DNA from 4 places in the Pseudoalteromonas sp. KG3 genome. Region 2 is predicted to be linked to each of the others. Evidence: predicted binding sites of a transcription regulator. Region 2 holds the regulator's gene; each other region holds the start of a gene.
What was found. Region 2 encodes sigma-54, which starts transcription at its own class of promoters, with help from an activator protein. Its sites were predicted from a motif close to GTTGGCACGNNNNTNGNNT; they were not measured.
Positions count from the first base shown of each region.

Region 1: the regulator sigma-54 is predicted to act here: its motif matches at 5,079-5,097, upstream of flgJ (flagellar assembly peptidoglycan hydrolase FlgJ).
Region 3: the regulator sigma-54 is predicted to act here: its motif matches at 2,695-2,713, upstream of NDQ71_RS18990 (hemerythrin domain-containing protein).
Region 4: the regulator sigma-54 is predicted to act here: its motif matches at 6,208-6,226, upstream of flgB (flagellar basal body rod protein FlgB).

Region 1 covers NZ_CP098523.1:1,339,670-1,347,340, forward strand. The annotation lists gene NDQ71_RS06445 (flagellin) at 1-481, opposite strand, end outside; gene flgL (flagellar hook-associated protein FlgL) at 830-2,062, opposite strand; gene flgK (flagellar hook-associated protein FlgK) at 2,065-4,071, opposite strand; gene flgJ (flagellar assembly peptidoglycan hydrolase FlgJ) at 4,073-5,041, opposite strand; gene NDQ71_RS06465 (flagellar basal body P-ring protein FlgI) at 5,174-6,268, opposite strand; gene flgH (flagellar basal body L-ring protein FlgH) at 6,280-6,963, opposite strand; gene flgG (flagellar basal-body rod protein FlgG) at 6,982-7,671, opposite strand, start outside.
Region 2 covers NZ_CP098523.1:2,061,335-2,069,005, reverse strand. The annotation lists gene NDQ71_RS09845 (BON domain-containing protein) at 70-633, shown strand; gene NDQ71_RS09840 (YqaE/Pmp3 family membrane protein) at 698-856, shown strand; gene mgtE (magnesium transporter) at 1,474-2,832, opposite strand; gene NDQ71_RS09830 (HPr family phosphocarrier protein) at 2,951-3,223, opposite strand; gene rapZ (RNase adapter RapZ) at 3,252-4,094, opposite strand; gene ptsN (PTS IIA-like nitrogen regulatory protein PtsN) at 4,115-4,567, opposite strand; gene hpf (ribosome hibernation promoting factor) at 4,572-4,859, opposite strand; gene NDQ71_RS09810 (RNA polymerase factor sigma-54) at 4,888-6,384, opposite strand; gene lptB (LPS export ABC transporter ATP-binding protein) at 6,451-7,176, opposite strand; gene lptA (lipopolysaccharide transport periplasmic protein LptA) at 7,173-7,671, opposite strand, start outside.
Region 3 covers NZ_CP098524.1:104,229-111,899, forward strand. The annotation lists gene NDQ71_RS18985 (TonB-dependent hemoglobin/transferrin/lactoferrin family receptor) at 1-2,163, shown strand, start outside; gene NDQ71_RS18990 (hemerythrin domain-containing protein) at 2,234-2,659, opposite strand; gene NDQ71_RS18995 (S9 family peptidase) at 2,845-4,893, opposite strand; gene NDQ71_RS24450 (hypothetical protein) at 4,999-5,235, opposite strand; gene NDQ71_RS19000 (TonB-dependent receptor) at 5,248-7,632, opposite strand.
Region 4 covers NZ_CP098523.1:1,349,922-1,357,592, reverse strand. The annotation lists gene NDQ71_RS06540 (LPP20 family lipoprotein) at 143-601, shown strand; gene NDQ71_RS06535 (transglutaminase-like cysteine peptidase) at 772-1,176, shown strand; gene NDQ71_RS06530 (IS982 family transposase) at 1,173-2,072, opposite strand; gene flgN (flagellar export chaperone FlgN) at 2,278-2,709, opposite strand; gene flgM (flagellar biosynthesis anti-sigma factor FlgM) at 2,702-3,016, opposite strand; gene flgA (flagellar basal body P-ring formation chaperone FlgA) at 3,095-3,802, opposite strand; gene NDQ71_RS06510 (chemotaxis protein) at 3,944-4,876, shown strand; gene NDQ71_RS06505 (protein-glutamate O-methyltransferase CheR) at 4,897-5,727, shown strand; gene flgB (flagellar basal body rod protein FlgB) at 6,260-6,670, shown strand; gene flgC (flagellar basal body rod protein FlgC) at 6,673-7,104, shown strand; gene NDQ71_RS06490 (flagellar hook assembly protein FlgD) at 7,119-7,671, shown strand, end outside.

The DNA of each region.
Region 1 (7,671 bases), 720 kb from region 2:
TCATGCTAAAACTAATATTTTGTACTGCATCAGCTCCAACTTGGAAGTTAGCTGAATAAGAACCATCTAATAAGTTTTGCCCACCAAATGTAGTATCGCTTGCTACACGGTTTACTTCTTCAGATAATGAACGTATTTCTTCTTGGATCGCTAAACGGTCTTCATCTGTATTTGAACCATTTGCTGCTTGCTGTGATAGTGTTCTGACACGTTGGAACATTGCTGTAACTTCATCTAATGCCCCTTCAGCTGTTTGTGCTAATGAAATACCATCGTTCGCGTTACGGTTACCTTGGTTCAAACCGTTAATTTGTGAGGTTAAACGGTCAGAAATTTGTAGGCCTGCCGCATCATCTTTCGCACTGTTAATACGAAAACCAGATGATAAACGTTGGAATGATGTATCTAGTGCATTACCAGAATTATTTAATTGTCTTTGTGCGTTTAACGCGCTAACATTTGTATTTACATATAAAGCCATGATATCTCTCCAGAAGTAAACTTATCATTTACTCTCAAACTTACTAGATTAAGCAGTGGTTGTTATTTACAACACTTTGCTTGGTTAATTAAGTTATCGGTCTAGCAAAAAAATCCTTTAGCTTTTTTTTTATTTTTTTTATATTATTTTTTAAGCTCATGTAATTTAATAAATTTTATCGTTATTAAATTAATAAAGTTTATTAAACAACTAAAGAGATTATTATGCTGATCTTTTTCTTCAGGAAATTATTAAGCTGTTAAATAGTAAGGAGATGATCTTAAAAGGCTGGGGAAATACTAGAGTAAGGCAATATTTTGCCTTACTCTTGATGTTCTTATAACTTACTTATAAGTAATCGAACAGTGATAATTTAGCTAAGCGGCCAAAAGTTGCCTGCGAGGCTTGTAGTGCAGTTTCTTGTTTAGTGAGCTCTGTAATGGCCTCAGCCATATCGAGTTCAACCAAATCCGCACGCGATGATTTATTATTTACATCCAAATCAGTATTCGATTGGGTGATTTTTTTAGCTGTATTTAAACGCCCACCTAAACCGGCTTCAGTTAAAGAGACCTGATTTTTACTGTTATCAATTTGAATCATCGCCGCAGCCAACACTTGGTCATAATCTTCTTGACTAATTGTTGGGTCAGTTAACCCTGTTATTAAGTCGCTTAGCGTGTTTAAAATATTTTCTTTTTTTGGCGCTTCTAAAGTAAAGTCTACCTGCCCGTTTGCAACTGGGCTAATATCAATTTCCATCCCCGCAAGTTTAATTTTTGATCCCTCAAAACTACCCGTGCTGACAATATTCCCACCTTGTTCGAGCTGATATGTATTAGGTGTACCGGCGGTCGTTATAATATTAAACGTATTTGCTCCAGCTCCAGCTGCCGGATCCGCGTTATAATTCGCTTTATGAAATGCATCAAACTGAGCCTGCTCACGTACATACACTTTTGCACTGGTGATACCACCCGATACAACGCCGTCATAAGAGGCGACATTTAAACGCGCATTGACCTTTTCAAAGGTATCAAAGCCGTTGTCGCTGGATTTGATCTCAACCCCTTCTGCAACTTTAATCTTGTGCTGACCTTGGTCACCGCCATACACATATTTACCTGTTGATGAATCTAAGGAATAAGTTTGGGTGTTATCCTGATAGCCTGAAAATATATATTTGCCATCTTCAGTTTTGGCATTCATTAAATCGAGCACACTACTTTGTATCGATTTAAGTTCCTCAGCAATACCTTCACGGTCTATATCTGTATAAACCCCATTACCGGCTTGAATCGCGAGTGTATAAGCTTTCTCAAGTGAGCCTTTAATATTCTCAAGCACACTTTCTTGGGTATTTAACCGACTCGTCAGCATAGTAATATTTTTACTATACTGTTCATTCGTTTGAATACGGTCGGTATACAGTAAAGCCCGCGCAGTTGCCGATGGATCATCTGCCGCGGTGAGTACGCGTTTTTGAGTATTAACTTGTTCTTGCGCTTTATTAACATTTTGTTGGTTATTCAAAATAGAATTTAAGCTATTTTGATACATTTGGTTATTTGATAAACGCATAATTACCTCGCAGCACTAAGTAAAGTGTCGAAAATTGTACGAGCTGCTGAAAGCACTTGTGCAGAAGCTGCGTAAGACTGCTGAAAACGCAATAAGTTTGCAGCTTCTTCATCTAAATTCACCCCTGACAATGACTCATACCACGCCTCTGACTGTTGGGCTAATGCGTCAAAAGCAGCCCCGTTGGTCATAGCTTGATTGGTTACAACACCAATATCAGTGACTAACCCAGCATAGGCTTGATTGAATGTTTTATGGTTATCAGCTGATGCGGTTGTGGTAACATTTTGCCGCACTAACTCGCCACTTTGTAGCCCAGCCAACATTAAGCCATTGCGGTTATCATCAAAGCCGCCTTCATTAAATTCTAATGTAAAGCTATCACCTATAGCTGGTGTTCCTTCAATGTTAAAATCAAAACCATAGCTGTCATACGGAGCGCCAGCTTGAGCAAGCATATTCTCAGCAGGGGGAGTTATAGTAAATGTTGTTGTTCCGTTGCCATCTGTAAGTGTGTATTCATTTGCGTTTGCGGTTTTGACAATACTAATATCACCATTCGCTAAAGCTGGTGGACTTGTCGTTGTAAAGCCACCGCTAGTTACACTGCTCACTGTTCCAGCAGATATATTGGCATTACCAGTATTATTTATGTTATCAGCTGTACGGATAGGTGATGCCAATGCGAGCGCTTCAGGCCTATCGGTGGCGAGTGTTAAACTTGATGCGGCTTGTGCATTAAGCTTTACTGAAAATTGATCGCCAACATTACCACTACCCGACACATTTAATTGTAAACCATACGACTCTCCGCCAGTAATCGTTGATGAATCAATTACGCCAGCGACGATATCCGCGGTTGCAGGAGTACCTAATGGCTGACCTTTATTATCGACAGGTTGTATTTCAACAGTTGTGCCACTGGTATAAGTAACAATAAAGTCACTGGCAGGAATTTCACTGCCTTTGCCGGGCTCTAAAGTCGCCGTTATACTTGAATTGCCTGTATTGGCTTGATAAGCGTGACCGCCAATAGTTGGGATTGTAAAAATATCCCCACCGAGTTCGCCATTACCGTCCATTCCTAAACGGTTTTGTTGATTAAACGCATCTGCAATCGCCAAGCCCATTTGGCCAAGTTGATTTTGCGCGGGCACTAAAATGTCATCACGAAATGCCAGTAGGCCACCTATTTTACCTTTTAATTTACTCGCATCCACTTCAAGCGGCACCGCTTTGCCGCCATCTATATCTAAATGTAATTCTTTAAAATTAGGATCCGGATCGCCATTCATCGAAAATAAATTAAAGGCACCATCTTGCATTACTAATGACTCACCAGTACCCATAAAAACAAGCTTCTCACCATTCGGGCCATCTAGTGTTTCTACATCGATTAGCTCTGATAATTTACGAATAGCTAAATCTCGCTCGTTATACATAGTGCTTGAGTTTGCTTCATTGCGTGTACCATTTACGGTCGCTATTTGCTTATTCAAGCTGCTAATATTTTGAATTAATGTATTGGCTTCATCAGAAAAAATTTCTAACTGCTCATTAACGATATTTTTTTGATCAAATACAATGCCTGACAAACGCTCCATTTGATCAAGCAAGTTTTCAGCATCTGTCATCACTAATGAGCGTGCAACAGATGAAGACGGTTGATTTAAACTTTCCTGCACATTATTGAATAACGAATTCATACTGGTCGATAAACTATTGGATTCTTGAGAAAACAAGCTATCAACACGACCCGCTTCAGTGACAAATTGATCAAAAAAGGTTTTATTTGAAGTATCGCGATTGAGCTGCTTTTGAGCAAACTCATTTAATAAGCGATAGGTTTCTCCACGACCGACTTGGTTATCAATCATGGTCATATGCTCTGTACGCTCGCGTACATAACCTACCGTATTAACATTGGTAATGTTCTTACTGGTGGTTTGCAGTAACTCAGAGCTAGCTCGAACGCCTGAGCTTGCAATGTCAAATAAGTTAAACGACATGTTAATTTACTCCTTGGCGAACCAATGATGTCGCCAATGTTTTAAGCTCTGTGTGGTTTAGCACTTGCTTAATTTTGTCAGCGTAATTGGGGTCAGTGGCATAACCAGCTTTTTGTAATGAATCTAAAAAGGCAGCCGGTTTTGCGGTATTTTGTAGCGCTTCTTGGTAACGTGGGTTTTCTGTCAAAAACTCAACAAAATCATTCACACTGTCTTTAATAGAATCGTATGCTCGAAAGCTTGCTTGTTTTTTTACTGGCGTGCCTTGCTCAAATTCTAGTGTCATTTTATTGGCTTTCTCACCCTGCCAGCTTCTATCTGATTTGATATTAAATAAGTTAAAACTGCTATTACCATCACTTTTATTAATAATATGCTTACCCCACCCCGTCTCGAGCGCCGCTTGGGCAACCATTACTGCTGGGTTTAAACCAATTTTTTCAGCCGCTGTTTTGGCATGCTCCCAAACACTACTAATAAAGTCTTCTGCATTTTCAAATTGCGGCTTCTTCGCTGTTGATGAGCTGCTAGTAACAGCAGCCATGTCAGGCGAACTATCAGCACTTTTACCGCTTGCACGTTGATCACTACTGAAATTATCAGTGGTACGTAGCACCGAGCTTGGGGTAAAGCCTTTTGCATCAGGAGAGAGTTGTTGCACAATCAGATCGGCTAAGCCCAATGAGCCTTTTGACGAAAGATCAACTGATAACTGCTGGTCATGCATTTCTTCAAAAAACTTTACGCCACTGGAATTGAATGGGCTGTCTTTATCTTCAAACGCTTCATTGGCCTTGCGCATGCTTTTAAGCAACATCTGCGTAAAAATAGATTCAAATTGTGCCGCTGCTTTTTTTAATGCTTCTTTTGATGCTTCTGGCGAGGCATCACTTTTTAAGGCATCTTGGCGTAAAGTATTAAGATTACCTAAATCAAAGAAGTTTTGTTTATCGAGATGATTAGTATCCATCAGCAATTTGACACAGTGATTAATAATGAAATTAATAATGCAATAATTGCGCCAATAGGAAATTACTATGCAGGAAAGGAAGGCGGAATATACCCTAAATTCTAGTAACCTAGAACCTAGGGCCTTTCATAATTAAATTACAACAAGTTGGCCACTAATAGCCCCAGCTTCTTTTAATGCTTCAAGGATTGCCATTAAATCACCTGGTGCAGCACCTACTTCATTAATTGCGCGTACTAAGTCATCAAGGCTCACGCCAGGGTTAAACACAAATGCCCGTGAGTCATCTTGGTCAACGTCGATGATACTTTGGTTAGTAACAACAGTTTCCCCTTCACTTAACGCATTAGGCTGAGATACATTTTGCTGTTCTGCAATTGTAACCGTTAGGCCACCATGGGTAATTGCCGCTGCTTGTAACTTTACATTTTTACCTATTACTATAGTGCCTGTGCGTGAATTAACGATAATTTTTGCCGAGGTATCGGCTGGTTTAAACTCTAAATTTTCAAGCGTTGATAAATAAGCAACACGCTGTGATGCATCACGCGGAGCAATCACACGAATTGATGCGGCATCAAGTGCATGGGCACTATCAGGGCCAACCAACTCATTAATCGTTTGCTCTAAACGTTTTGCAGTCGTAAAGTCAGGACGGTTCAAATTAAAGGTAATGTAATCACCTTGCATAAAAGGACTGTTAATCGCACGTTCGACTGTTGCGCCGTTAGGAATACGCCCAACTGTGGGTGTATTCATCACGACTTTACTGCCATCAGCACCTTCAACACCTAAACCACCCACAATCAAACTACCTTGTGCTACCGCATAGGTATTACCGTCAACTCCTTTTAAGAAGGTTTGCAGTAATGTGCCGCCGCGTAAACTACCGGCACTACCGATTGACGATACCGTAATATCGATTGTCTGCCCTGGCTTTCTAAATGCAGGTAACTCGGCATGCACTGCAACCGCAGCCACATTTTTAATCTTAGGCTTTAAATTGGCGGCCATTGTAATACCAAAGCTATTGAGCATGGCTTTAAAGCTTTGTTCGGTGAAGCGGCTTTGCTCACCGGTGCCAGGTAAACCTACTACCAGGCCATAACCAACTAACTGGTTTGAGCGAACACCTTCAACCATTGATACATCTTTGATACGTTCAGCGCTGGCACTACAGTGCCAAACTAATAAACATATACACAGCAACGCTTTCAAGCTATTCATATCAACATCCTTTAAAAAGGGAACAGAGAACTACTGAAGAATCGTGTTAACCACCCTCCCGTTTGAGTCTCTTGCATTTGCCCTTTACCAGAATATTGAATGCGCGCATTCGCGATTCTGTTAGAGGTCACAGTATTATCTGCGGTAACATCTTGCGGACGAACAAGCCCTTCAAGACGAATAAATTCTTCACCGGTGTTTAAGGTTAACCATTTTTCACCACGGATCACTAAATTACCATTCGGTAATACCCGCATCACATTCACCGAAATATCACCAAATAAACTATTAGATTGATTTGACTTAGTATCCCCTTTAAATTTTGCACCACTGCCAACACCAAATTGAATACTATCGCCGCCAATATTAACTGGTAGTCCGCCTAAACCAATGACAGGGTCGAGGCTAGCATCGCTTTGTTTATCCGTTTCAGTTTTAGCTGCTTTTGATGATTGCGTTGATTCTTGCAGTTTAACTGTAATTATATCCCCGGTGCGTAAGGCTTTTTTGTCTGAATATAAATCGTTTGATAAGTAACTATCAAACAATGAGCCTGTTGGTACGACTTGCTCTGCGGCAGGCTCTGGGTACATAGGAGCATAGTATGGATCATCTTGAACCACGCTGTGGTTTTGAGTCGTCATACAGCCACTCAAGATAAATGCACCCGTTAAGACTATAGATAAATTACGCATAACCTTGCTCCAAATTAATTAAAGTTGCTGACTGATGTAACTCATCATTTCATCAACCGCTGAAATCACTTTTGAATTCATCTCATAAATACGTTGAGTTTCAATCAGGTTAACTAATTCTTCGGTTACATTTACGTTAGACGTTTCAAGTGCCCCTTGTACAACTGTGCCTAATCCTTCAAGCCCTGGGTTACCTTGTACAGGTGCACCACTGACAGCTGTTTCGGTGTATAAATTTTGCCCTACTGGTTCAAGGCCCGATGGATTAATAAAATCGCTGATCGTCAGCTGACCAATCACCACATTTTCAGGCTGCCCGGCAATGCGCACAGATACTTCGCCATCTTGCGATACGGTAATTGACTGCGCATCATCAGGCACATTCATTTCCGGCTGTACTGGAAAACCAGCACCTGCGGTGACAATGCGGCCATCTTCATCGGTAGTAAATTGACCATTGCGAGAATAAGCAATATTACCGTCAGGCTGCAACACCTCAAAAAAACCAGGGCCGGAGATCATCCAATCCAATGAATTCTCAGTGGTTAACATATTACCTTGAGAAAAGTTTTTCTGGTTGGCAACAACTTTAGTGCCTGCACCGAGCATTAAACCTGAAGGCATTTCGGTATCTTGTGATGAACGGCCACCCGGCTGATTAATATTTTGGTACAGCAAATCTTCAAACACCGCACGGCTTTTCTTATA
Region 2 (7,671 bases):
TTAAATTATTTTAAGGTTGGCCTGATGTTCGCATTAATCATATTGTCTTTAATCAAAAGGAGAAAGATTATGAAAACATTTAACAAATCAATTATCGCTGCGTTAGTTCTTGGTACTACTGCTATGGGTGCTCAAGCAAGTAGCTGGGAAAATGAAAGTAAAGATGCTTGGATTGATGGAAAGGCAGAAACAGTTCTACTAATGAACACAAATCTAAACAACTTTGACATTAACACTGATGTAAAAAATGGCAAGGTAGTACTTACCGGTAAAGTTGAGAGCGATTTAGATAAAGAGCTAGCTGAAGAGCTTGTATTAAGCCTTGATGGCGTAACTGATGTTGATAACAAGCTGACAGTTGTTAAAAATGTTGATACAAAAAACAAGAAAATGAAGTCTGATAGTACTGAAAGTGACTTAACGGACGCTAAAATTACTACAGTTATCACGACTCGATTCTTGTTCAACTCTGAAGTGGGCGGTACCGATATCGATGTAGATACAGATAAAGGTGTGGTAACACTAAATGGTACAGTTGGCTCTGATGCTGAAAAACAACTAGCGGTGAAAATTGCTAAGAATGCTGAAGATGTTCGCGATGTAGTTGATAACTTAACTATTGTAGCTGAATAATCTATAAGCCACGAATGCCCAGCTGTGCTGGGCTTTCTTCTGCAAACTTCAGGGAGTGAGAATAATGGATTTAATACGCATTATATTTTCAGTGCTTATTCCACCACTTGGTGTGTTTTTACAAGTTGGTTTAGGTGCTCAGTTTTGGATTAATATTTTGTTAACATTACTAGGGTATATTCCTGGTCTAATACATGCAATTTATATAATCGCACGTCGTTAGAGTCACAGTGTTAAACGCAACAAGGATGATCTGCCCATTAGATGGCAAGGAGAAACATTATGGATAACGTATTAAGGAAAAACCAGCAAGGAGGCGCAGTAAGCGCAAAGCCACTTTGGACCGCGCAGCAATGGAAACAGTTAATGGATAATGCATCAAAGGAATGAAGCTAAAGCAGCAAGGATTGGGCTTTAATTATAAGGATCATATAAATACAAAAGGATTGGCTTAATGACTAAGCCCACAAGGATGATACAGGTATGGTTATCGGATGATAAGTTCACAGCCCACTAGAAGGAATTTACTAGGATGTTAGATACCAAAATTATAAGTGCATGTTGTTCTTTGTATTGAGAGCATGCACTTATAACCCTACCCAAGAATGTTTTACCTCCCATTTATTTATAGTCGTAAACTGGCCCATCGCCGCGTTTGAAATGTCGCATGGTGTTAGTGCATCAGCAAGCTTAACGCCTACGGATTGGCATAGGTATTTGGATTTGCGTAGGCGCGGCTTTATGCCGCGCAAATTTATACCATTCATGGCTAAAGCCATTTCCTACGTTACGATGTTAACCTAGAACCTAGCCTCTAAAACCTAGCCCCTCTATTCCTATCTACACCAACAACCATGTGGCGGTGCCGAGGAAGGCGAAGATGCCGACGATATCTGTAACTGTGGTTAGTACGACACTGCCTGCTAAGGCTGGGTCAATTTTCATTTTCTTCAAAATCAGTGGGATACTTGCACCGGCAATACCTGCGGCGACTAAGTTCATAAACATGGCAAAGGCGAGTACGCCGCCAAGCTTAAAGTCCCATTGCCAAATGGCAACAACACCGGCTATTAAAATTGACCACACCATGCCGTTTATAGCACCGATCGCCAGCTCTTTCATTAGTAAAAAGCGTTGGTTAGTTTGGTTTATGTGACCTACCGCAATACCACGTATTACTAGTGTTAATGTTTGGCTACCAGCAACACCACCCATTGATGGCACGATACCATTGAGGACTGCAAGTATCGGTAGAATTGCCAAGGTGTTTTCAAAGAAGCTTGCCACAATAGCCGCGAGTAACGCGGTTAATAAGTTAACCCCAAGCCAAACAGAGCGTTTTTTGGAGCTTTTTAATACCGGTGCAAAGGTATCTTCTTCATCATCAAGACCCGCTAAGCTTAATAAGCTGTGCTCTGCATCTTCACGGATAACGTCAACGATATCATCGATGGTGATCCGACCTAGCAGATGGTCGTTATCATCAACAACAGGGGCCGATATCCAGTTATGGCGCTCGAATAATTGCGCTACTTCACTCTCATCCATGGAAATAGGGATTGATTCACAATCTTCATCCATTAATTCGCGAATAATTTTGTCCGGCGAGTTGGTGAGTAGAGTGGTCAGCGACATTGCGCCTAAAAAGCAGTTATGTTTATCAACTACGTAAAGGTCATCGGTGCCCTCTGGTAGCTCGCCACGTAAGCGTAAGTAGCGTAGCACCACGTCAATGGTGACGTCTGGGCGAATGGTTACCGTATCGGTATTCATCAGTGCGCCAGCCGAGCGCTCTTGATAAGAGAGTGCTTGGGTTGCACGTTCGCGGTCTTGACTGTCCATGGCGCTGACGACGTCTTGGTAGACGGTGTCAGGTAAGCTACGTAATACTTCCCCTAAATCATCGTGGCTCATGTCCTCGGTCGCGGCAGCAATGTGCTCCGGTTCCATTTGGGCGATGATCCCTAAGCGAACATCTTCAGAAAGCTCTTCGAGTACGTCACCTTGTACATCTGGATCAACGAGTTGCCATAGTAAGGTACGAATTTTATGCGGGGATGATTCGAGTAGTAACGCCGTGTCACACGGAGCCGTTTTTGCCAACATACGCCTTACTTGAACAAATTGACCATTATTAAGTGACTTGGTCACTTGTTTTAGTTGTTGTAGTGGATAATCTTGTTCAAAAGCTTCTGGCATTGGCGTCCTTAAGTTATTAATACAGTTTATTGGGTAGGCAAGACTTTGATAATTCAGGCTGATTGCTTAAACCAGCAACTTATTCAGTTTAACGCAATTTTGTTGTGCTGACTACGGACTATTCTTGCTCGTTAAAGCGTTGCGCGATGAGCTCGCCAATGGCAGCAAGAGCCGGTTCAGCATCTGGTCCTTCGCAGACTACTTTCACTTCTTTGCCTTGGCTGCTTTCTAATAACATTAGGCCCAGTACGCTATCGCCTGCGGCTTGTTTATCGTCTTGATGAAGCGTGATACTGGCATCAAACTGCACGGCTAATTGTGCTAATACACTGGCTGCACGGGCATGTAAGCCCAGTTTGTTTTTTATTAAAAATGTATCTTCTAAGCGCATCAACATTCCTTACTGTAAACGTGTGTTGTTATTCTTGCTCGCGGTGGCGAATTTTTACATTGCTGTGGCTCATTGAAAAGCTTTCACCAATGGTTTGCGCTAAATAAACTGAACGATGTTGACCGCCAGTACAACCAATTGCGATTGTGAGATAACTACGGTTGTTTCGCTCTAGATGTGGTAACCAAGTTTGCACAAAGGTTTGGATCTGCCAAGTGAACTTTTGCACGATGCTGTGGCTGGCTAAATAATCTTTTACTGGTTGATCAAGGCCGGTAAGTGGCTTTAACTCAGGTTCCCAATGTGGGTTTGGTAAAAACCGCGCATCAAATACGTAATCGGCCTCTTTTGGAATGCCATACTTAAAGCCAAATGATTCAAAGGTAATGATTAGTTTTTTGTCTTTTTTACCTAAAATTTTCTCACGGATTGACTCTGCCAGCTGGTGGACACTAAGGTCGGTGGTATCCAGCATAAAATCGGCACGAGTTGTTAGCACATCAAGTAATACTTTTTCTTGTTTGATAGCTAAATCGAGCGGCAAAGAATCCAATGATAATGGGTGTAAGCGGCGAGTTTCAGAAAAGCGTTTGATCAGCGTTTGATCATCACAATCTAAATAAAATAATGTTGGATTGGCGAAACCTGGCAAGTATTCAAGAATATCGTTAAATTCTTCTTGTTCTTTCGGTAAATTACGCACATCAATGCTAACTGCAATTTTGTCGTAATTATCAGAAACACTACGCACTAATGAAGGTAATAAGTTTACTGGAATATTATCAACACAATAATAGCCAAGATCTTCGACTACGCGCAGTGCAACAGATTTACCTGAGCCAGAGCGGCCACTGATGATGATTAACTCCATGTAAACTCTCCTTCATTTGGCTACGACTGCTCAACAATAACGTGATATAAATCTTGATCTGTTTTTGCACTACGTAATTGTTTGCAAAAATCTTTATCGTTAAGTTTATCAGCAATTGTGGCTAACGTCTTTAAATGAAGTTGGCTATCACCATCTGGTACGATGAGGGCGATAAAGAGATCCACAGGACGGTTATCAATCGCATCAAAATTAATCGGTGTTTCGCTTACTAAAATTATCGCTAGTGGGCTTTCAATACCCGTCATACGGCCATGTGGAATAGCAATACCACGACCAATCCCCGTACTGCCTAGTTTTTCTCTGGCGAGTAATGCATCGAGGATTTCTTGTTGTGATAGCTGAGGAAGTTGTTCATGAGCCAATTGGCTGATAAATTCAATGATCCGTTTTTTGCTATTAAAAAGGACCGCAGCTTTGCTGCAGTCCTGGCAAATAAGTGAGCTTAATTTCATAGTATTAGTGTCGAGCGTGCTTCTCTTTGTGTTTGATTACTTGACGGTCAAGTTTGTCAATTAGTCCGTCAATGGCTGCATACATGTCTTGGTGCTCAGTTGAGGCAAATAATTCAGCGCCACTAACATGTATTGTGGCTTCTGCTTTTTGGCTTAGCTTTTCAACGTCAAGAATAACATGGACATTGTTGATGTGATCAAAATGCCTCTCAAGCTTCGCAAACTTATTGTTTACATAGTCTCTTAATGAATCAGTAATTTCTACGTGACGACCAGTTAAATTTAGTTGCATAAGCATTTTCCTTTTTTGATTTTACGCCTTAAATCAAACTCTTTCTTTGATTTGACGGTGGAATAGCCAGTGACTCGCGGTATTTTGCAATAGTCCGTCTAGCTACTTTGATACCTTGCTCTGCCAATATATCTGCAATTTTACTATCACTCAATGGTTTCGCTGAGTTTTCTGCGCTGATCAGTTTTCTGATCAATGCGCGAATTGCGGTAGACGAACATTCACCGCCGTTCTCAGTGCTTACATGACTTGAGAAAAAATATTTTAGCTCAAAAATACCCCGTGGAGTATGCATGTATTTTTGGGTTGTTACGCGAGAAATTGTCGACTCATGCATTTCAACCATTTCAGCAACGTCATTTAGCACCATCGGGCGCATAGCTTCAGGGCCATGTTCAAAGAATCCTTGCTGCTGTTTAACAATGCAGTTGGTTACTTTGAGTAATGTGTCGTTACGACTTTCTAGGCTTTTTATAAACCATTTAGCTTCTTGCAGATGCGAACGAATAAATTGGCTGTCAGTGCTCGATTTAACGGAGCGTGACATGGCCGCATATTGGCTGTTCACTCTAATTTTTGGCATGCTGTCTGGATTAAGTTCAACCACCCAGCGGCCTTTAATTTTTTTCACTGATACATCAGGAATAACGTACTCTGACTCTTCCCGTACTATGGTATCCGCAGGCTTTGGGTTGAGACTGTGGATCAGTGTCATGACTTCTTTTAAATCTTCTTCTTTAAGCTTAGTCTTTTTCATCAAAGTGCGATAGTCGCGACTAGCTAATAAATCGATATGATCCGTTAAAATCATTTTTGTCTCTGCAATCCAAGGAGTTGCAGGATCAAATTGATTTAATTGAATACATAAACACTCTTGTAAACTACGGGCGGCAATGCCAACAGGATCAAATAATTGAATGCGCTTTAAAACCGCTTGCACTTCGTCCAGTTCGATTTCTTCTTCGCTGTTGCCTTGATTTAAGCTCTCTACAAGGTCTTCACAGCTGAGTGTTAAAATACCAGAGTCATCAATGGCCTCAACAATGGCAATGGCGATTGCTTCATCGGTTGGGCTAAAGGGCGTTAGCTGTAACTGCCACATTAAATATTCATGCAAGGTCTCTGTTGAGGCGCCTTGATAAATAGATTCATCTTCGGGCATTGGCCCCGATGAACTGTTAGGCGCAGCACTCATGTATTCATCCCAAGTGACGTCCATTGCCATTTCGTCACTGAGGGTTTCTTTACTTAATGCTTCGCTGCTTTCTTGTTCGTATTCGCTAGGCTTGTCGTCCGCTGAGGCACTGACAGTTAAGTCATCGTTGTCTTGTTTTTGTTCGTTTTTGCCAGCAGCATCTTCTGAATATTCATGTTCTTCTAGTTCTAACAACGGATTGCTATCTAGCGCTTCTTGAATTTCTTGCTGGAGATCCAATGTACTGAGCTGCAATAAGCGAATAGCTTGTTGCAGTTGCGGTGTCATTGTAAGTTGCTGGCCCATGCGCAGCTGGAGTGATTGCCTCATGTATCTCTAACAATCCTTTTATTGTTGTCATTGTTAAGTTTAGCAGATGCTTTACCGAGTGTGGCTTTATAGCCTAAATTGCTCACCCAGGTAAACATCGCGAACTGTTTGGTCGGCAAGTACATGCTCAGGTGTGCCTGATGCAATTAACTCCCCATGAGAAACTATGTAGGCTTTTTCACAAACATCAAGGGTTTCTCGTACATTGTGGTCGGTAATAAGTACGCCAATACCACGGTTTTTAAGGTGTTCAATAATCTTCTTTATATCTAACACTGAAATAGGATCAACGCCAGCAAAAGGCTCATCTAGCAGGATAAATTTTGGATTTGCGGCTAAAGCGCGCGCAATTTCAACGCGACGGCGTTCACCACCCGATAACGCCATACCTTGGCTGTCACGAATATGTTGAATGCTAAATTCATCAAGTAAGCTGTCGAGGGCTTCTTCTCTGGCTTGTTTTTTTAGGTCTTTGCGAGTTTCTAAAATCGCCATCAAGTTTTGATACACAGTCAACTTGCGAAATATCGATGACTCCTGAGGCAAGTAACCAATTCCCAAGCGGGCACGGCTATGCATTGGTAGCAGGGTAATGTCATTATCATCAATACTGATTTTACCTTTGTCGCTAGGCACTAAACCGACAATCATGTAAAAAGTAGTGGTTTTACCTGCGCCATTTGGGCCCAGTAAACCAACAATGCTGCCAGCGGTGACTTCTAAACCAACACTTTTGACTACTTGACGACCTTTGTAGCTTTTAGCTAAAAATTCAGCTTTTAATGTACTCATGGCTGACCTTTAGATTTGGTTTTTTTACTGTCTACAGGCACGAGTATGGTGTGTACGCGATCGTCTGAACTAGCGCCTTTTTCAGCACTGATCAGTTGTTGGTCCATGTCGTAGGTAATGCTTTTAGCGTTAATCTTTTGCCCTGCTTGAGTAACCTGTGCGTCACCAATTAGCGTTAAGTAGCGTTTTGCAACGTCGTAACGAACTTCATCTGCGCTGGCGCTCATAATTGTGCCATCGGCTTGTTTTTCTTCAAAATAAGCCGGGCTGCCAGTTGCGACTAGTAATTGTTTATTATCGCCTAAGTCTTCACGTTTGTGCACTTCAAGGCGATCAGCTTTGATACGACGGTTACCATGAATGATCTCAACATTTTTTTCAAAAATACCGATATTATCTTTCAGTTGTGCAAGCTGCTTGTCTGCACTGATCGATACTTGATCTGCAGGCGGTGAGGCCGTCTCTGCAAAACTTGAAAAGGCTATGAATAAGCTT
Region 3 (7,671 bases), on a different replicon from region 2:
TCTTTGATCACACTGGCTATTAGCAGTGTTCTTTTTCATGCTAGTGCGATTGCAGATGATACGCAGTCAATTACCAATGATGAATTAGAAGTACTGGTTGTTTCAGGCTCTCGTATTGTAAAGCCTTTAAAAGATGTGGCTGCGAGTATTTCAGTAATGACGGCTGAAGAGATGCAAATGCAAGCAGTAACCGACATCAATCAATTATTTAAATATGACCCGAGCATTCAAATTACGGGTCGCATTGGTGGTGCGCAAAATATTACAGTGCGTGGCATGGGCTCGGATCGCATTTTAATGATCAAAGACGGCATGCGCATGAATGAGGGTTATGGGGCAAATGGCTTAAACGATATTGTAGGGCGCGGTTTTATTGAAACAGATACGTTAAAGCAGGTTGAAGTGGCAAAGGGTGCATCGTCATCATTGTATGGCTCAGATGCATTAGGCGGTATTGTGGTGTTTACCACTAAAGATGCCAGCGATTATTTACAGCCGGGTGAGCAATTTGCAGGTAATGTTAAAGCCGGTTATAGCGATTTAAGTAGCCAATATACGCTTGCTGGTACTTTGGCTTTTATTACTGGCGATGTTGAACATGTGCTTAGTAGCACCTTACGCGATGGTGAAGAAGAGCAAAGTTATGATGGATCACTGAGCCCATTTGACATTGAATCAAGCAGCTTCATGTATAAGGGCAAGTACAATATCAGTGAAACTGACTCGCTAGATTTTAGCGTTGATCTTTGGCGCCAAGAAGCGAAAGGTGATAGCGCTGATGGTTTATTGGCTTATTTTCGTTCATTAGCACAATACGGGTATAACATTGTCGATGAGCACACTATTACTGATAAAGAAACTAACTCGTATCAATTAAGCTATCACAGCAACGCGCAAACCTTGCTGTGGGATCAATTTAATGTGAGGGGGTACTACAATGAAAGCAGTCAAGAAGATGAAGAGTACGCATTTTTAGATATTAATGCGCCGATGTTTGGTACCGTTGAAAAGCGTGACATGTTTAAAACAGGTCTTTATAAGCAAACCACGAAAGGCTTGTTATCGAACGCCAGTAAGCAGCTAAATCAGCAGCACACGTTAGGCTTTGGTTTAGATATTGAAACAACTGATAGTTTGCGTACCGTGCACGAATACCGAGAAGCGGATGGTGTGGTCAGTAAAGATGACTCAACCAGTAAATTTCCGCGCAATGATACCTTCAGAGCAGGCTTTTTCATTAATGATGAAATTTCGTTCATGGATAAACGTTTAGTGATCACCCCAGGCGTTCGGTTTGACTATTATGAAATGGACCCTAATGGTGCATTGAAAACGGATGGCACTCAGTTTGCAAAAATTGATGATCAACACCTATCGTTTAATTTGGGTGCACTTTATTACATTAACGATATGCTGTCGGCGTATGCGCAATATGGCCAAGGTTTCAAAGTGCCAGCCTATGATTTAGCGTACATTGAGCACTATAATCAACCGACCTCAGAATACATCTATGAAATCATGCCAAGTGATGATCTATCGGCGGAAGAAAGTGATAGCTACGAACTAGGTTTACGTGGCCATATTGGTAGCTTTACAGTTAATGCTGCTGTTTTCTACAATGAGTTTGATAACTTTTTGGCCACTGAGCTGGTTAACCGTGACAGCGTTTTTAATGCTGATGGCTCATTTTCGTATATACAAGATACGTTTCAATACCACAACCTTGACTCTGTAACGATTAAAGGTGCGGAGTTTGGCGCGACCTTTTATGCAACAGACAGCCTTGATCTATTCTTTAATGTGGCATATCAAGATGGTAAAGATAACAGCACAGATGAATATATTTCCAGTATCAGTCCGCTGTCAGGTAATCTAGGTATTAGTTACAAACAGGATGATTTTGCCAGCAATGTGATTTTAAACTGGGCAAAACAAATGACGAAGGTAAATGAAGGAAAATACCAAACCCCAGGTTATGGCACGGTTGATTGGCAGTTAAGTTATCGATTAGCTGATACACAGCTAAATTTAGCGGTAAATAACATATTTGATAAAGAGTATTACCAGCATAATAATCTTGCTGGTCATGATGCTGGCGACAGCTTAGCAAACCTTGCCAGCGCAGGGCGTAACTTTTCTGCCACGATTAAATATAACTTTTAATGAGCAAAACACGCTACATTGCTCGCGTTATAAAGGGTGCTTTTGCTAGCAAAGCACCCATCTATAAGGCTTAATTCATCGCATCGTTATATTTTTCGGCTAAGCTTAGTTTTTGCTCTTCGCTCAGAGCTTTCCCAGCTAACTGAAATATTTCATGCTCTTCTTCAGTTAAATGATGGTGCACAAGATGATGAAGCTTTTTCGCGGTAACTAACCAGGCGGGTGAACTCATATCTGTTTCTTCAAGTTGTTCAATTAACTCGTCAAGCTCATGATGTTCGGCTATTCCATGACGGGCTTTTTCATGGGTTAAATCGTCAAACATTAAGGGGTTATAAAAATAACGTTCTTCAAATTTAGCATGCTCTTCAAGTTCATTTTTTAGGTTATCCATCAATGATTGACGGTTTGGTGAATCTCCATGCGTTTCAATAAGGGCGTCAACCAGTGAACGCTGTTTATCGTGATCGTTACGTAATGCTTCAAAAATATTCATGATTAATCCTTGCTTTACTTATTTACAGTTAACATAAGCAAGTGACGAGCCATGTTTTAATCTATTGTTTTATATTGATATTTAAAGCTTTAGTAGCAAGAATATATAAAAGCAATGTAAAAGTTACAGGTTAAAATGAAAAAGGCCAACACTGTGGTTGGCCTTTCAAGAAGTAATTTTAGATGCTACTTATTCGCGTCTTTTACTGCTTTTAGCTTCGCTGCGTGGTCAATCTCAAATGCTGGCATATCTTTGTTGCCATCAATTAAGTAATTATCCATCCAACGCATTAGGCGTAAGCTGTAATCGTATTGGGCAGCCACTTTTCGGTTACCGTGTCCTTCACCCGGGTAGTATACAAGACGTACATCTTTGCCTTGTACTTTCATATAACGGTATAGTTCCATTGATTGTGCTGGGTGTACACGTGGATCGTCTTTACCGTGCATAATAAGCAGCGGTGTTTTTGATTGACCAGCCCAGTAAATAGGGCTGCGCTCTAAATACCACTGCCACTTATCCCACGGGTAAGAGCGGGCATGTACTAGGTTCATTTCATTGGAAATATCAGTCGTACCAAACTTTGAAAGTTGATTAGTTACGCCCACAAACATAACACTTGCGGCAAAGTGTTCAGTCAGCTTTGTTGCGCCCCATGCAGAGGCATAGCCGCCGTATGAACCACCGGTGATGCCAACACGTTTGCCATCTACTAAGCCCATTCCAACAAGATGATCTTTAAAATCAACTAGATCATCAAACTCTTTACCTGCGTAATCGTTTTGGCCAAGTTTCGAGTAATCTACCCCTTTACCGGTAGAGCCGCGGTAGTTAGGGTAAAACACCGCATAACCGCGTGCTGCACCCATTTGACCTGGGCGAGAATAGTTAGTTACCCAACCATCTTTATCATGACTTTCTGGGCCGCCGTGCACAGACATGATCAATGGATAACGTGTGCCTTCGCTGTAATCGAGTGGGTAAACTAATACGCCATCAATCTCAACACCGTCACGGGCTTTTAAAGAAATAGTCTCTTGTTTAGCAAAACGTTTGTCATTTAACCAAGTGTTTGAATCGGTTAAACGTTGCGCTTTAGAGCCACGAACAATAAATACTTCATTTGGGTGCTTAGCTGTATTACCGCGCAGCGCTATGGTTTTATCAGAGTCAGAAATACTTAGGTTTGAGGCAATAAGCTCACCTTCTTTGATAAGTTTTTTATATTTATTTGAACCAGTTTTAATACTTGCGACAAAGCTTTGTGTGCCTACATTGGCAATAAAGTTTAGTGTATTACGTTTATTAGACCATTCAAAATCAACGATATGCCCCATAAAGTTGGGTAACCAGTCTGTTACTTCACCGGTTTTAGTATCCGCTAGAAATAAGCGGCCAGTCGCCGGATCGTGCTTATCTTCTGCACCTAAAATCGCAATATAACGACCATCATGAGATAACTCAGCGCCATCAAGTTTACCTTCGGTGGCAAATGACATGGTTACTTGGTTGCTGGCAATATCAAATAAATGCCATTGTGATTTAGTGTATTTATCGTCAATCAGTGCTGTAGGCTGAGTTTTAACTAATAATTTGTCGCCTTGTGCTGCCCAGTTAACGTCGCTGACATAGTTCGCAACATTTAGAGGTTGCGGGGTTAATGGCTGGTCTGCGTTGGCCAAATCTACAATAAACAGTTGTTTATTCTTTAAACCTAACTCGTAAACTTCAGCCATAAAGCCGAGTTTTTTCAGCTCTTTTTCAGACTTATCAGCCGCTGGCATAGCTAAAATAGCAAGTTGCTTGTTGTTTGGGCTTAACTGATAACTAGAAATAGATGTGTCTTTTAGTGACAACACTTTTTGCGCTTGACCACCATCAACCGGGATTTGGTATAGCGCGCTAAATTTGTCATCTTTCAGCTTTGCTAAAAAATAAATGGTTTTGCTGTCGTTTGTCCATTGAATACTCTTGATACTTACAGTGCCGGTAATGAAAGGGCGCTCAACACCTTCATCATCAACAACATAAAGCTCGCTGTAATTCGTGCCATTTTCATCTACGTATAATTCACGTGGTACAGAGCGGGTAAAGGCCACAGTCTCGCCATCTGGGCTGATACTGGTTTGTAGCACAGATTGAATTTTTGGAATATCTTCAACGGTTAACGATGTGGCAGCAACCGCCAATGAGCTTGAAAGCCCAATGGCCAGTGCTAAGCTAGTTTTTAGCATGATTTTTCCTTCGCTTGTTTTATTCACTTGTTTTAATTATCGAAGGATTATAACAGCACGTACCTAGAATGTTAAAATTTGCGGTCAACACGCAAGCGTGAACGATTAATGGCTGTAACGAACACCAACATAGAAACGTCGACCATTTTGGTAAATGCCCGTAGGTGCATATTCATTTCGCTCATACAGGTAAGTGATTTCATCGGTGAGATTGATTGCTTCTACTACAAAATCAAGCTTGTCAGATAATTTGAAGGTAATGCTGCCGTCAAGTTGACCAAAATCATCCATCATGGTCTCCCCTACACCGGTGGCAAAATGAGTGCGATAGTTATAGGCCAAACGCGAACTTAACTAGTCATTTTCGTAGTAACTGGTTAAATTTATTGTGTGTTTTGAAGTGCCAGGTACGTAATTTTCACGCCCTGAGATGCTATCAGTGCGATCGCCATCAACAAAAGTATAGTTAGTGATCAAACCAAAACCATATATAAGCTCTTGTTGATAGCCAATTTCTACCCCTCTGATTGTGCCGCCGCTGCCATTGATGGGCCTGTCAATGGTCATATCAATGCCTTCGTGTTGCTCAATGGTGCGCTTAAATTCGACAAAGGATTCAACGTCTTTATTAAATAATGCCACAGAGAGCAGCGCGGCATCATCAAAATACCATTCAACGCTTAGATCAAATTGATTGGCACGATAGGGATCTAAGTCTGGGTTGCCGCCTTGGCCTTGCGCCTGCGTGACGTTGTAGTTAGTTGACGGCATTAAATGATTATATTGCGGACGAGACATTACCCGCGCGGCACTGACTCGGGCAATTAAGTCCTCACTTAAATCAAAGCTGATATTGGCACTGGGTAAAATATCTACATAATTTTTGCTGTGCTGCTGCCAGACAAAGCTTTGTTGTTGCTCAACCGGTGAGCCAATACGTTTATAAGCACCGGCGTCTTGTTCAGTATTAACAACGCGTACCCCCAAGTTTGCTCGGTAGTCATTGCCATCAAGCATTAATTTAACATAACCTGCTGTTGTGCGTTCTTGAATATCGAAACGGCTGGCTTTTTCTTCCTGCTGTATAAAGTCGATCGTTTTAAAATCTGTAGATAATGCGTTGATATCGACATAGCTGTAATTTTTGAGAGTGTGTTGATCGCCAATTTCGGATAAAAATCCACTGGGAAAAGCCGCCGGGTAGTCAGCTAAGCTCCAATCAAGTTGCTGGGCTATGCCATCAAATGCGCCGTTAAATGAACGATAACGAATAAAATCACGTTGATGATCGCGGTACTTTGCGCCAACTTTTATAGCGCTGATAATAGAATGATCAATTGCGCGTTCAAAATCACCTTGCAAATAGAACTCTTGATCGTTTGAATCTTGGCTGTCGTTACGTGCTTCTGTAAGTTGCCAAGCCTGTCCATCAAGCGGGGATACATCATAGTTGGCGATTATATTTTTACGTTCTGTGGTATCAACGGTATAGGCGGTATTGGCTGAGAATTGTGAGGTGTGATCTTGTTTTGAGCCGCCACCCCCTTTGGTAAAACCAATTTGATATTGATTTTGCCAAAGGTGTGCTTGCTGGCTAACAATTAAATGCACACTACTGGTATTTATTTCAGATTCTCGCCAAATAGCTTCCATAGCAGTACTAAATGGTAAATTTTGTGCGTTTTGTTCAGGAACTTTTGAGTAGCGGGCAAAGGCGAGGGTGTTATCAATAATCTTCGCATCGCTGATATGACCGCCACGGGCAAACACACTACTAGGCTGCCATAAAAAGTTTTGGTTACTGTTATCAGCGTTAAGCACTGAATACAAAGTATTCAGTTGAATATTCCAATCTAAATTAGGTTGGTATTCAAAATTTGCGGTGGCACTGGTTAACACCCGCTGTTGCTGGAATATTGCTGAGCCACCACCACCTGGAGTCCAGATGTTTTTTATATTGGCAGTGTCACTGTCTGTTGCGGATAGGCTACCATCGGCATTTCGTTGAAAGTTTTGTTCATGCCAGCCCCATGACTCAAGCCCATCACGACGTAATGAACGTTGATTACGGGTAAAAGTGATTAATGCACTAATGTCTTTGTCTGGGTTAGTCCAGTTATAAAAAACGGCTAGCTGAGGATCAAATTCCCCTGATAAATCATTGTATTGTACTTGCGCGTTGGTAACAAACTGATTGCTTTGCGTATGCAAGGGTCGTTGCGTTTTAATATTAACAGAGCCGCCTAATGAGCCTTCGTTATGATCTGCTTGCGGGGTTTTATATACTTCTAAAGAAGATACTAGTTCAGCGGGTAATAGGGTGTAATTAAAACCACGATCAGGCTGGGTTGAGATCCACCAATCTGCAGAGGCAATCGCTTGACCATTTAAAAAAGTACGGTTTTGTTCTGGCGTGGTGCCACGCACACCGACACGTTCACCTTCCCCTTGGGCACGGGAAAGTGAAATACCGGTAATGCGTTGCAGTGCTTCTGCGACATTTTTATCAGGGAATTTACCGATATCCTCGGCAGTAACAGCATCCACAATCGCGTTTGAGTAACGCTTAGTGTTGAGTGATTTAACAACACTGCCACGAATACCGCGAACTTGGATCACTTCAACTTCGTCCGTGCTTTTAAGTTCAGCACTGTGCGCTACCATAGGTAAGCTAAGTGCAGATGTAATTAGTGATGCACTCACTGCTAAATGCAGTTTATTTATTTTTACTTTTAACATCCTCGATTCCCCTTGAATCAAAACTTTATTTTGTTGTGT
Region 4 (7,671 bases), 710 kb from region 2:
TAGCATTTACTATTAGAAGTAACAGAGCAAGGACTGTACCAATTGTATGAGTTGAGCGTTTAAAACCAGTAAAGGGGTTAATTATGGCATTGATCGTGCATTGATTTAGCAATTAATGATTCGTTTAAGCGTGAGAGAAGCCATGCGTATTGTGATTTCAATTTGTCTACTAGCAAGTTTAGGTTTAGCTGGTTGCAGCAGTATTTTTGATAAACATGTTGAATATAAGTATATAGAGCCAGATAACTACCCGATTTTAAAAGCGGTCGGTTATGCGCCAATTAGTGCGCAGCCAGGTGATAATCAATCACAACGTTCATTAATGGCGATAAAAGCATCAAAACTTGAAGCCTACCGTGAGCTTGCAGAGCAAGTGTATGGGCAAAAGATCACCGCAGGCACAACGGTACAAGGCAGTATTGCAAAAAATGATCAATTGCAAAGCCAAGTGCAAGGGATAATCAAAGGTGCGCAAGTGATTAAGAGTTACGCGGTAGGTGATACCTACGCAACCGAGTTACAGCTTGATATGAAACGGGTGCATGATTTATACATCGGCGAGATAAAACCTCGCGAAGTGAAAAAAGTAACCTATTACTAAGCTCTAATACATTTGTTGCTATTTAGCTTTAATAAGCAACAAAATAGTGACTAAAATATCTCACTGTTAACGCTTCAGTGCTATGCTTTATTTACTGTTTTTTATTGAATAAAGATTGTGGCAAGCAGAAACTCGACGCGTTTTTTAGTGACCTACTCAAGGTTGCCTCTGTGAGGGCTTTTCGCTCTGGTTGTGTATCTTTGAGTAAATGGAGTAATCGCCCGTTACTGCATTTTGTGCTGCTTTTAATACTTGTTACCACGCTTGTGTATGCTGACCGTCTTCCTATCCAATTTAATACCTTTTTAGAAAAAATGAACCAACAGTTTGGCCCTGCTCGTGTAGCCGTCGCTCGCAATTGGCAAACAATGTTAGTCCAATCGCAGAATAAAACTGAACAACAAAAAATTTTAATCGTAAATGATTTTTTTGCGCGCAACTTACGCTACCGCACTGATATCCAGCTTTGGCAACAAAATGACTATTGGGCAACGCCGCTCGAAACCTTAGGTAAAGGTTTTGGTGATTGCGAAGATTACGCCATCGCTAAATATATTAACCTGAGATCTGGTTAAGCCAACATTAGATTATTACTCTCTAAAATTTCAAGTTCTTGCGATGTTAAATCTAATGACGGCTTTTCCTCTTTTAGGCAATAGGCAATTAATCCACCAAGTAAATTTAGCATAAAGCCATGCATACTGCGGTGTCTAGAGTGTTCAATGTAAGAAATGTTTTTCAATTGATCATTCACCGTTTCGATTATAAATCGTTTTTTCAATAAAGCCCTGTCCCACAATGAAATAAATTTTTTCTTCATATTCTTTCGAACCGTCGTGATTAACTCGACACCTTTTTCTAGTAACTCACCAGAGAGCGCTTTGCTGATATAACCTTTGTCGCCATAGAGTTTTCCGAAGATAGAGTCCGCCATATCAGAAACAGGCTCTCGATCATCCACATTGCCCGTTGTGAGCTTTAGCGCCACAATCTCACCTAAATGATTAATTATTAAATGTAGTTTGAATCCATATGACCAACCCATAGTGCCTTTTCCATGATGAGCAACGCCTTCAAACACTTTATTTCTTTTAGCTCTGATGATGTGACACACTTCTATTTTAGTGGAGTCAACAAATTGTATACCTGTGGGCTTGCCAAGTTTTGATGTGAGGTAACTGCACATCGGAACCACCACACTAGGCATAAGCGCGAGAAACCTTGTGTAACTCAGCAACTCTGGAAAATAGGCTTTAAGTTGACGGCAAACATAGTGAAGGTAGTAGTTTTTGAAATCTCTGTAATGTGACTGGTGAAAATGGATGATAATAGTCATCACCTCTGACGGAGATAAGCGGCATGCTCTTCGACGTTTAATTTCACCATTTTCGAGCAATATACGCTGCCAGCTTGGGAAAAATAACTTTGAAAAATCATCGACATCACAGTACGTTTCAACTAACTTGTTCATGCTCGTTCCTTTTTGTTCTAATCACTCTTGGTCGAATGATCGGATCATGGAACGAGCATTTAGTTCCTTTAAATTAGTAATTTCTTATCCGAAGCTCAGGTTAACTAGGAGTTGGGGGCAGTCTAATAAATAAGTTGCTAGCTTAATAAAAGTATTGCTAAAAACAGGAAAGGAAATTACAAAGGATATTTTCTACGAGCGAGCACTACGCTTTTAAATTATGGACGATTTTGCTGTTACCGTGGACAACACTACCACCTTGGTCATAGGTTGTTGACGTTGGCACGCCAATTAAAATGTCTTTTAACTGTTTTACAGTTAATTGGGCATGATGGGCTGCATGAGCATTAACATCATTTTTCTTTTTACATGATTCTAATAATTTACGTACGTCAGCAATCAAGTCTGTGACTTCGGTAGATTCGAGTTCATTACTTGCGAGTAAAGTTTTAAGTTCTTTATCTAAGGTTTGTATTTGGCTCAAAAAACCAAGCTTTTGTTTCGCGATGTCTTTTAAGCCCTCACCACGACGGGAGGCGATAGCTGTTAATTCATCATCTAAGATATCAGCCAGCGATGTTAAACTATTGAGCTGCATAACAAGTTTAGAGCAGATCAAACTGTTGTGATCAGCCATACACGTCAAACTCAAATGCAGCGATATTTTTGGCTAACTTTTCAGCATCAATTTGATATTTACCTTCACTAATGGCCTTTTTAAGTTCAGCAACTTTATTACTATCAAAACCAGAAGACTGTTGAGCCTTATCTTGTAATGATTTTAATTGCTGAGCTTGAGGAGTTAGACTCACTGAGTCAGCAGCTGCTTTAGGGGCATTTGCTTGCGCAGTATTTGCATTATTGTTTTGCAAATCAACCTTTTGCTGTTTAGCATTGGTCAACACATTAGCCTGTTGCTGACCTTTATTTACTTGGCTTACCATGATTTTAACCTATACGTTACCCAACTTATGCCTAGTTATCGGCATACACATTAGAAACTTTAGCATAAATGCGAAAATTTAGATAATTACCTGCACAGACTCAACGCCGTCAACACGGGCATTTAAAACTTTTCCTGATTTTGCATTTTTTACTTTAACTTGCTCCCCTAAAGTACCATCTTCTAGGGCTAAACCGGAAGTTTTTATTTTTAATCCGCGAATGGTCGCAAAGATAGTCACATTATCCCCTTTGCAGACCATACAAATTTGATTTAAAGCAACGGGGTAGCCGCTGCGTATATTACGTTTACTGCGGCTGCCAATCAACAGCTCTTCGTCTTGTAAATATTGTGCGCGAACAAAATGTTTTGGTTTCATAACTAGACTCAAATGATGAGCTTCAATCACTTCACCACGACTTAGATTTTCACTGGCGACGATAACAGGGGAGAGCTCAATCATACGCACGTGCACGTATTGACTCCAGCCATTTAAATCATCACATTTAATTTGTACGGTGATCTGCCGATTAAAAGGAGGCTCGGTTGGAATTGTATAGGAGGGCGCATTCTCGCAACTGCGATCAGGAATGCGACTATCTAAACTTAAAGCGTTAAGTTGTTTATCATCTGCGGTAGCAGGATCAAGCTGATCGTATACATAAGATACAGCGAGTTCCTCTAGTTGCTCTTTACTGTAAGTTTGCGCAGCCAGTGGCGCAACTAGGCATAGGCTAGCAAGAAAATAAAAAACACTGTATCTTCGGCTTTTTTTTAACAAACTCATAATGTTTCGACTATGCTTATGGTTGAAAACAGGGTATAAATATTTAGCGTCAATAAACAGACGCTCCCATGTAGTTATGTAGCTTTACAAAAAGAAAGCAATTATTGTTCCGTTATTATTCGCTTTCTTTAGGAGATTGAAATGGCAGGCATTTTAGACTCAGTTAACCAACGTACTCAGTTGGTTGGGCAAAACCGCCTTGAATTATTATTATTCAAGCTCAGAGGGCGGCAGCGCTTTGGTATTAATGTGTTTAAAGTGAGAGAAGTACTGCAATGCCCTCCTTTAACAAATATGCCAAAGTCAAACCCTTACATAAGAGGGGTCGCGCACATTCGTGGGCAAACTATTTCAGTTATCGATTTATCGATGGCTGTAGGTGGCCCAGCGATCGAGAATATTAAAGATAGTTTTATCATCATTGCTGAATATAATCGCTCTGTGCAAGGTTTTTTAGTCGGTGGTGTTGAACGAATCGTTAATATGAATTGGGAAAAAATAATGCCACCGCCATCAGGAGCGGGTCGCTATTCATATTTAACTGCGGTAACAGAAATTGAAAACGAATTAGTAGAAATTCTCGACGTTGAAAAAATATTAAATGAAATCTGTCCGGTAAATACCGAAGTCAGTGCTGAAATAGCAAACGACGGCGAGATCCAAAAAGACTTAGGTGAGCGCATTGTATTTATTGCCGATGATTCTGCGGTTGCTCGTAATCAAGTTAAACGCGCGCTTGAACCATTAGGCGTGCAAACAGAGCTTGCTAAAAATGGTAAAGAAGCGCTGATACGTTTACGAGAGATTGCCGAGCTAGATTGTAAAAACGATATTACCGAGCGAGTAGGGTTATTGATCTCTGATGTTGAAATGCCAGAAATGGACGGCTATACCTTAACGGCAGAAATTAAAGCAGACCCTAAGCTCGCCCCACTTCATGTGATTTTGCATACATCACTTAGTGGCGTATTTAATCAGGCGATGATTGAAAAAGTGGGCGCTGATGACTTTATTGCTAAGTTCAACCCGGATGAATTAGCGACAGCAGTGAAGAAATGGGTTCATTGTGACTAATTTGAAAAGGCGGTGTAACTTTGGAAAATAAGCATTTAGAGCAACGCGAGTACGATCAGTTTCGTTCTTTTTTAGAGCAACAATGCGGTATTGTGCTAGGTGATAATAAGCTTTATTTAGTCAAAAGCAGACTTGCTCCGCTAATGGTACGCTTTAATGTCGCATCATTGTCGCAACTAGTTAGTAAAACGCTGAGCCCACATGAGCGGCAGTTACGTGCCGCAGTAGTTGATGCTATGACCACCAATGAAACCTTGTGGTTTCGGGATCAATACCCGTTTGAACTACTACAAAGTAAATTATTTCCAGAATATAAAGAGTTACGTCGGCCGCTGAAAATTTGGTCTGCGGCAAGTTCGTCAGGCCAAGAGCCGTACTCTATAGCAATGTCGGTTGCTGAGTTTCAAGCTAAACAGCCAGGCGTGTTAAAAATGGGCGCTCAGATCATCGGTACCGATATTTCTAATACCATGTTGGATATGTGCAAGCATGCAGAATATGACTCGCTTGCTTTAGCGCGCGGGCTGTCGATAGAGCGTAGGAAAAAGTTTTTCAAAGATAGCGGCAATGGTATGGCGCAAGTGAATGATTCAATCAAGAAATTGGTCAGTTTTCGCCATCTCAACTTGTTGGATTCATATGCGTTAATGGGTAAATTCGATATTATTTTTTGCCGTAATGTACTCATTTATTTTGCTCCAGAAGTTAAAGCAAAAATTATTGCGCAATTCGCGCAGGCGCTTAATCCTAAAGGGTACTTATTCTTAGGGGCCTCGGAATCGATGTCGGGCTTAAGTGACGAATTTGATATGGTGCGTTGCAACCCCGGTATTATTTATCAAAAGAAATAATATTTTAAAATTAAGACCTTACTGCCCCTATAACTAGGCTCGCGTTTATCTTGTGTAAATAAAGCTCTTTTGCACAAGATACACCCGTAGGAAATGGCTTTAGCCATGAATTTCCAAGTGCTCGGTTTTAGGATCCTAACGGCTAGTCACTTCCCTAAAACCTAGTGCCTATTCTTACAATCATTGCGCATAAGCGTAGCGAGCTCTTAACTTCTTAACTCGCTGTTCTATGGTGAATCAATCACTTAAAGATATATTTTGCACAAAGAGAAGTGAATGTGGGTAAATGAGCAGACACACCGTAGGAAATGGCTTTAGCCATGAATTTCCAACTGCTCGGTTTTAGGATCCTAACGGCTAGTCACTTCCCTAGAACCTAGTTCCTATATTTAACGTAAACGCGCTGGCAAGCCACTCCCTACAAGTAATGTAAACACCGAGTTGCTCCCCTAGACCTTTATCTCCCTAGCAGCTAGTTAAACTGGCTCACCTTTTGCATTAAACATCCTAAGTCAATTTTTTGGAGATGGTTATGGCTATCAGTTTTGATAAAGCATTTGGGGTTCATCCTCATGCAATGTTGATCCGTTCGCAACGTGCAGAGTTATTAGCAACCAATATCGCTAATGCTGATACGCCGGGCTATAAAGCGAAAGACATCGACTTTGCCTCAGCATTAAAAGCGGCAAAAAGCCACCAACAAGGCGGCAATAACATGGTCACAACGGATGCAAATCACATTGCCGGTGGCAGTCGTTATGTTGGTAATAGTGAAATGTTTCGCTCGCTAAATCAAGCAGATACAGGTGATGGTAACTCAGTTGATATACAAGTGGAACGAAACTTGTATACAAAGAACTCATTAGAGTATCAGGCAAGCCTGCAGTTTATGAGTGGTAAAATTTCAGGCCTTAAAAAAGCCCTCGGTGGTCAAGGAGCATAAGCATGAGTTTATATAACGTTTTTGATATTTCAGGTAGTGGCATGAGTGCACAAAATGTGCGCTTGAATACAACCGCGAGTAATATTTCGAATGCGAATACCATTAGCTCAAGCCAAGACAAAACGTACCGAGCGCGTCACCCTGTTTTTGCCGCTGAGCTGATGAAAGCATCAGAATCAACTGGCAGTAATCAGGGGTCGTCTGTTGGCGTTAAAGTACTAGGCATTGTAGAGAGTGATAAACCGCTACAAATTGAATATAACCCAAACCATCCAAGTGCGGATGAAAACGGTTATATCTACAAACCTAACGTTAATGTCGTTGAAGAAATGGCTAATATGATTTCTGCCTCACGCTCTTATCAAACCAATGTGCAAGTTGCTGATGCAGCGAAGCAAATGTTAAGTAAAACACTGTTGCTTGGGCAGCGGTAATTGAGGGTTAGATTATGAGTAACGATATCAGCACTGCATCGTCAAGTTACATTGATTCACTTCGCGGGACGAATAACCAAGTTACTGGCGAAAAGAAAAGTGATGCACTAACGCAAGAAGATTTCTTCTCGTTGTTAACGCAGCAGCTGTCGTTTCAAGATCCCAGCAAACCTGCAGATAACGATCAAATGATTGCGCAGATGACTAATTTCACTATGGCGGAAGGTATCGCAAATTTAAATTCAAAATTTGAGTCTTTGGCGGCTTCAATGACCTCCAATTCTGCGTTGCAGGCATCAACTCTGGTTGGTAAGAAGGCTTTAGTAGAAGCAGATACATTAGATCTTAACAGCAGCGGTGAAGCCTCGGGCATAATCGCAATCGAAAGTCCTGTTAAAGATTTAAAGCTCAGTATTACGGATGCCTCTGGACAACTTGTGAGAACTATTAATTTAGATACTCAACCAGCAGGCGGTTTACGCTTTAACTGGGATGGTAAAAATGAAGCAGGTGAAAGCCTTCCAGCAGGAGAATACAGTATAAAAGCTGAGGGCAGCATGGGTGAGG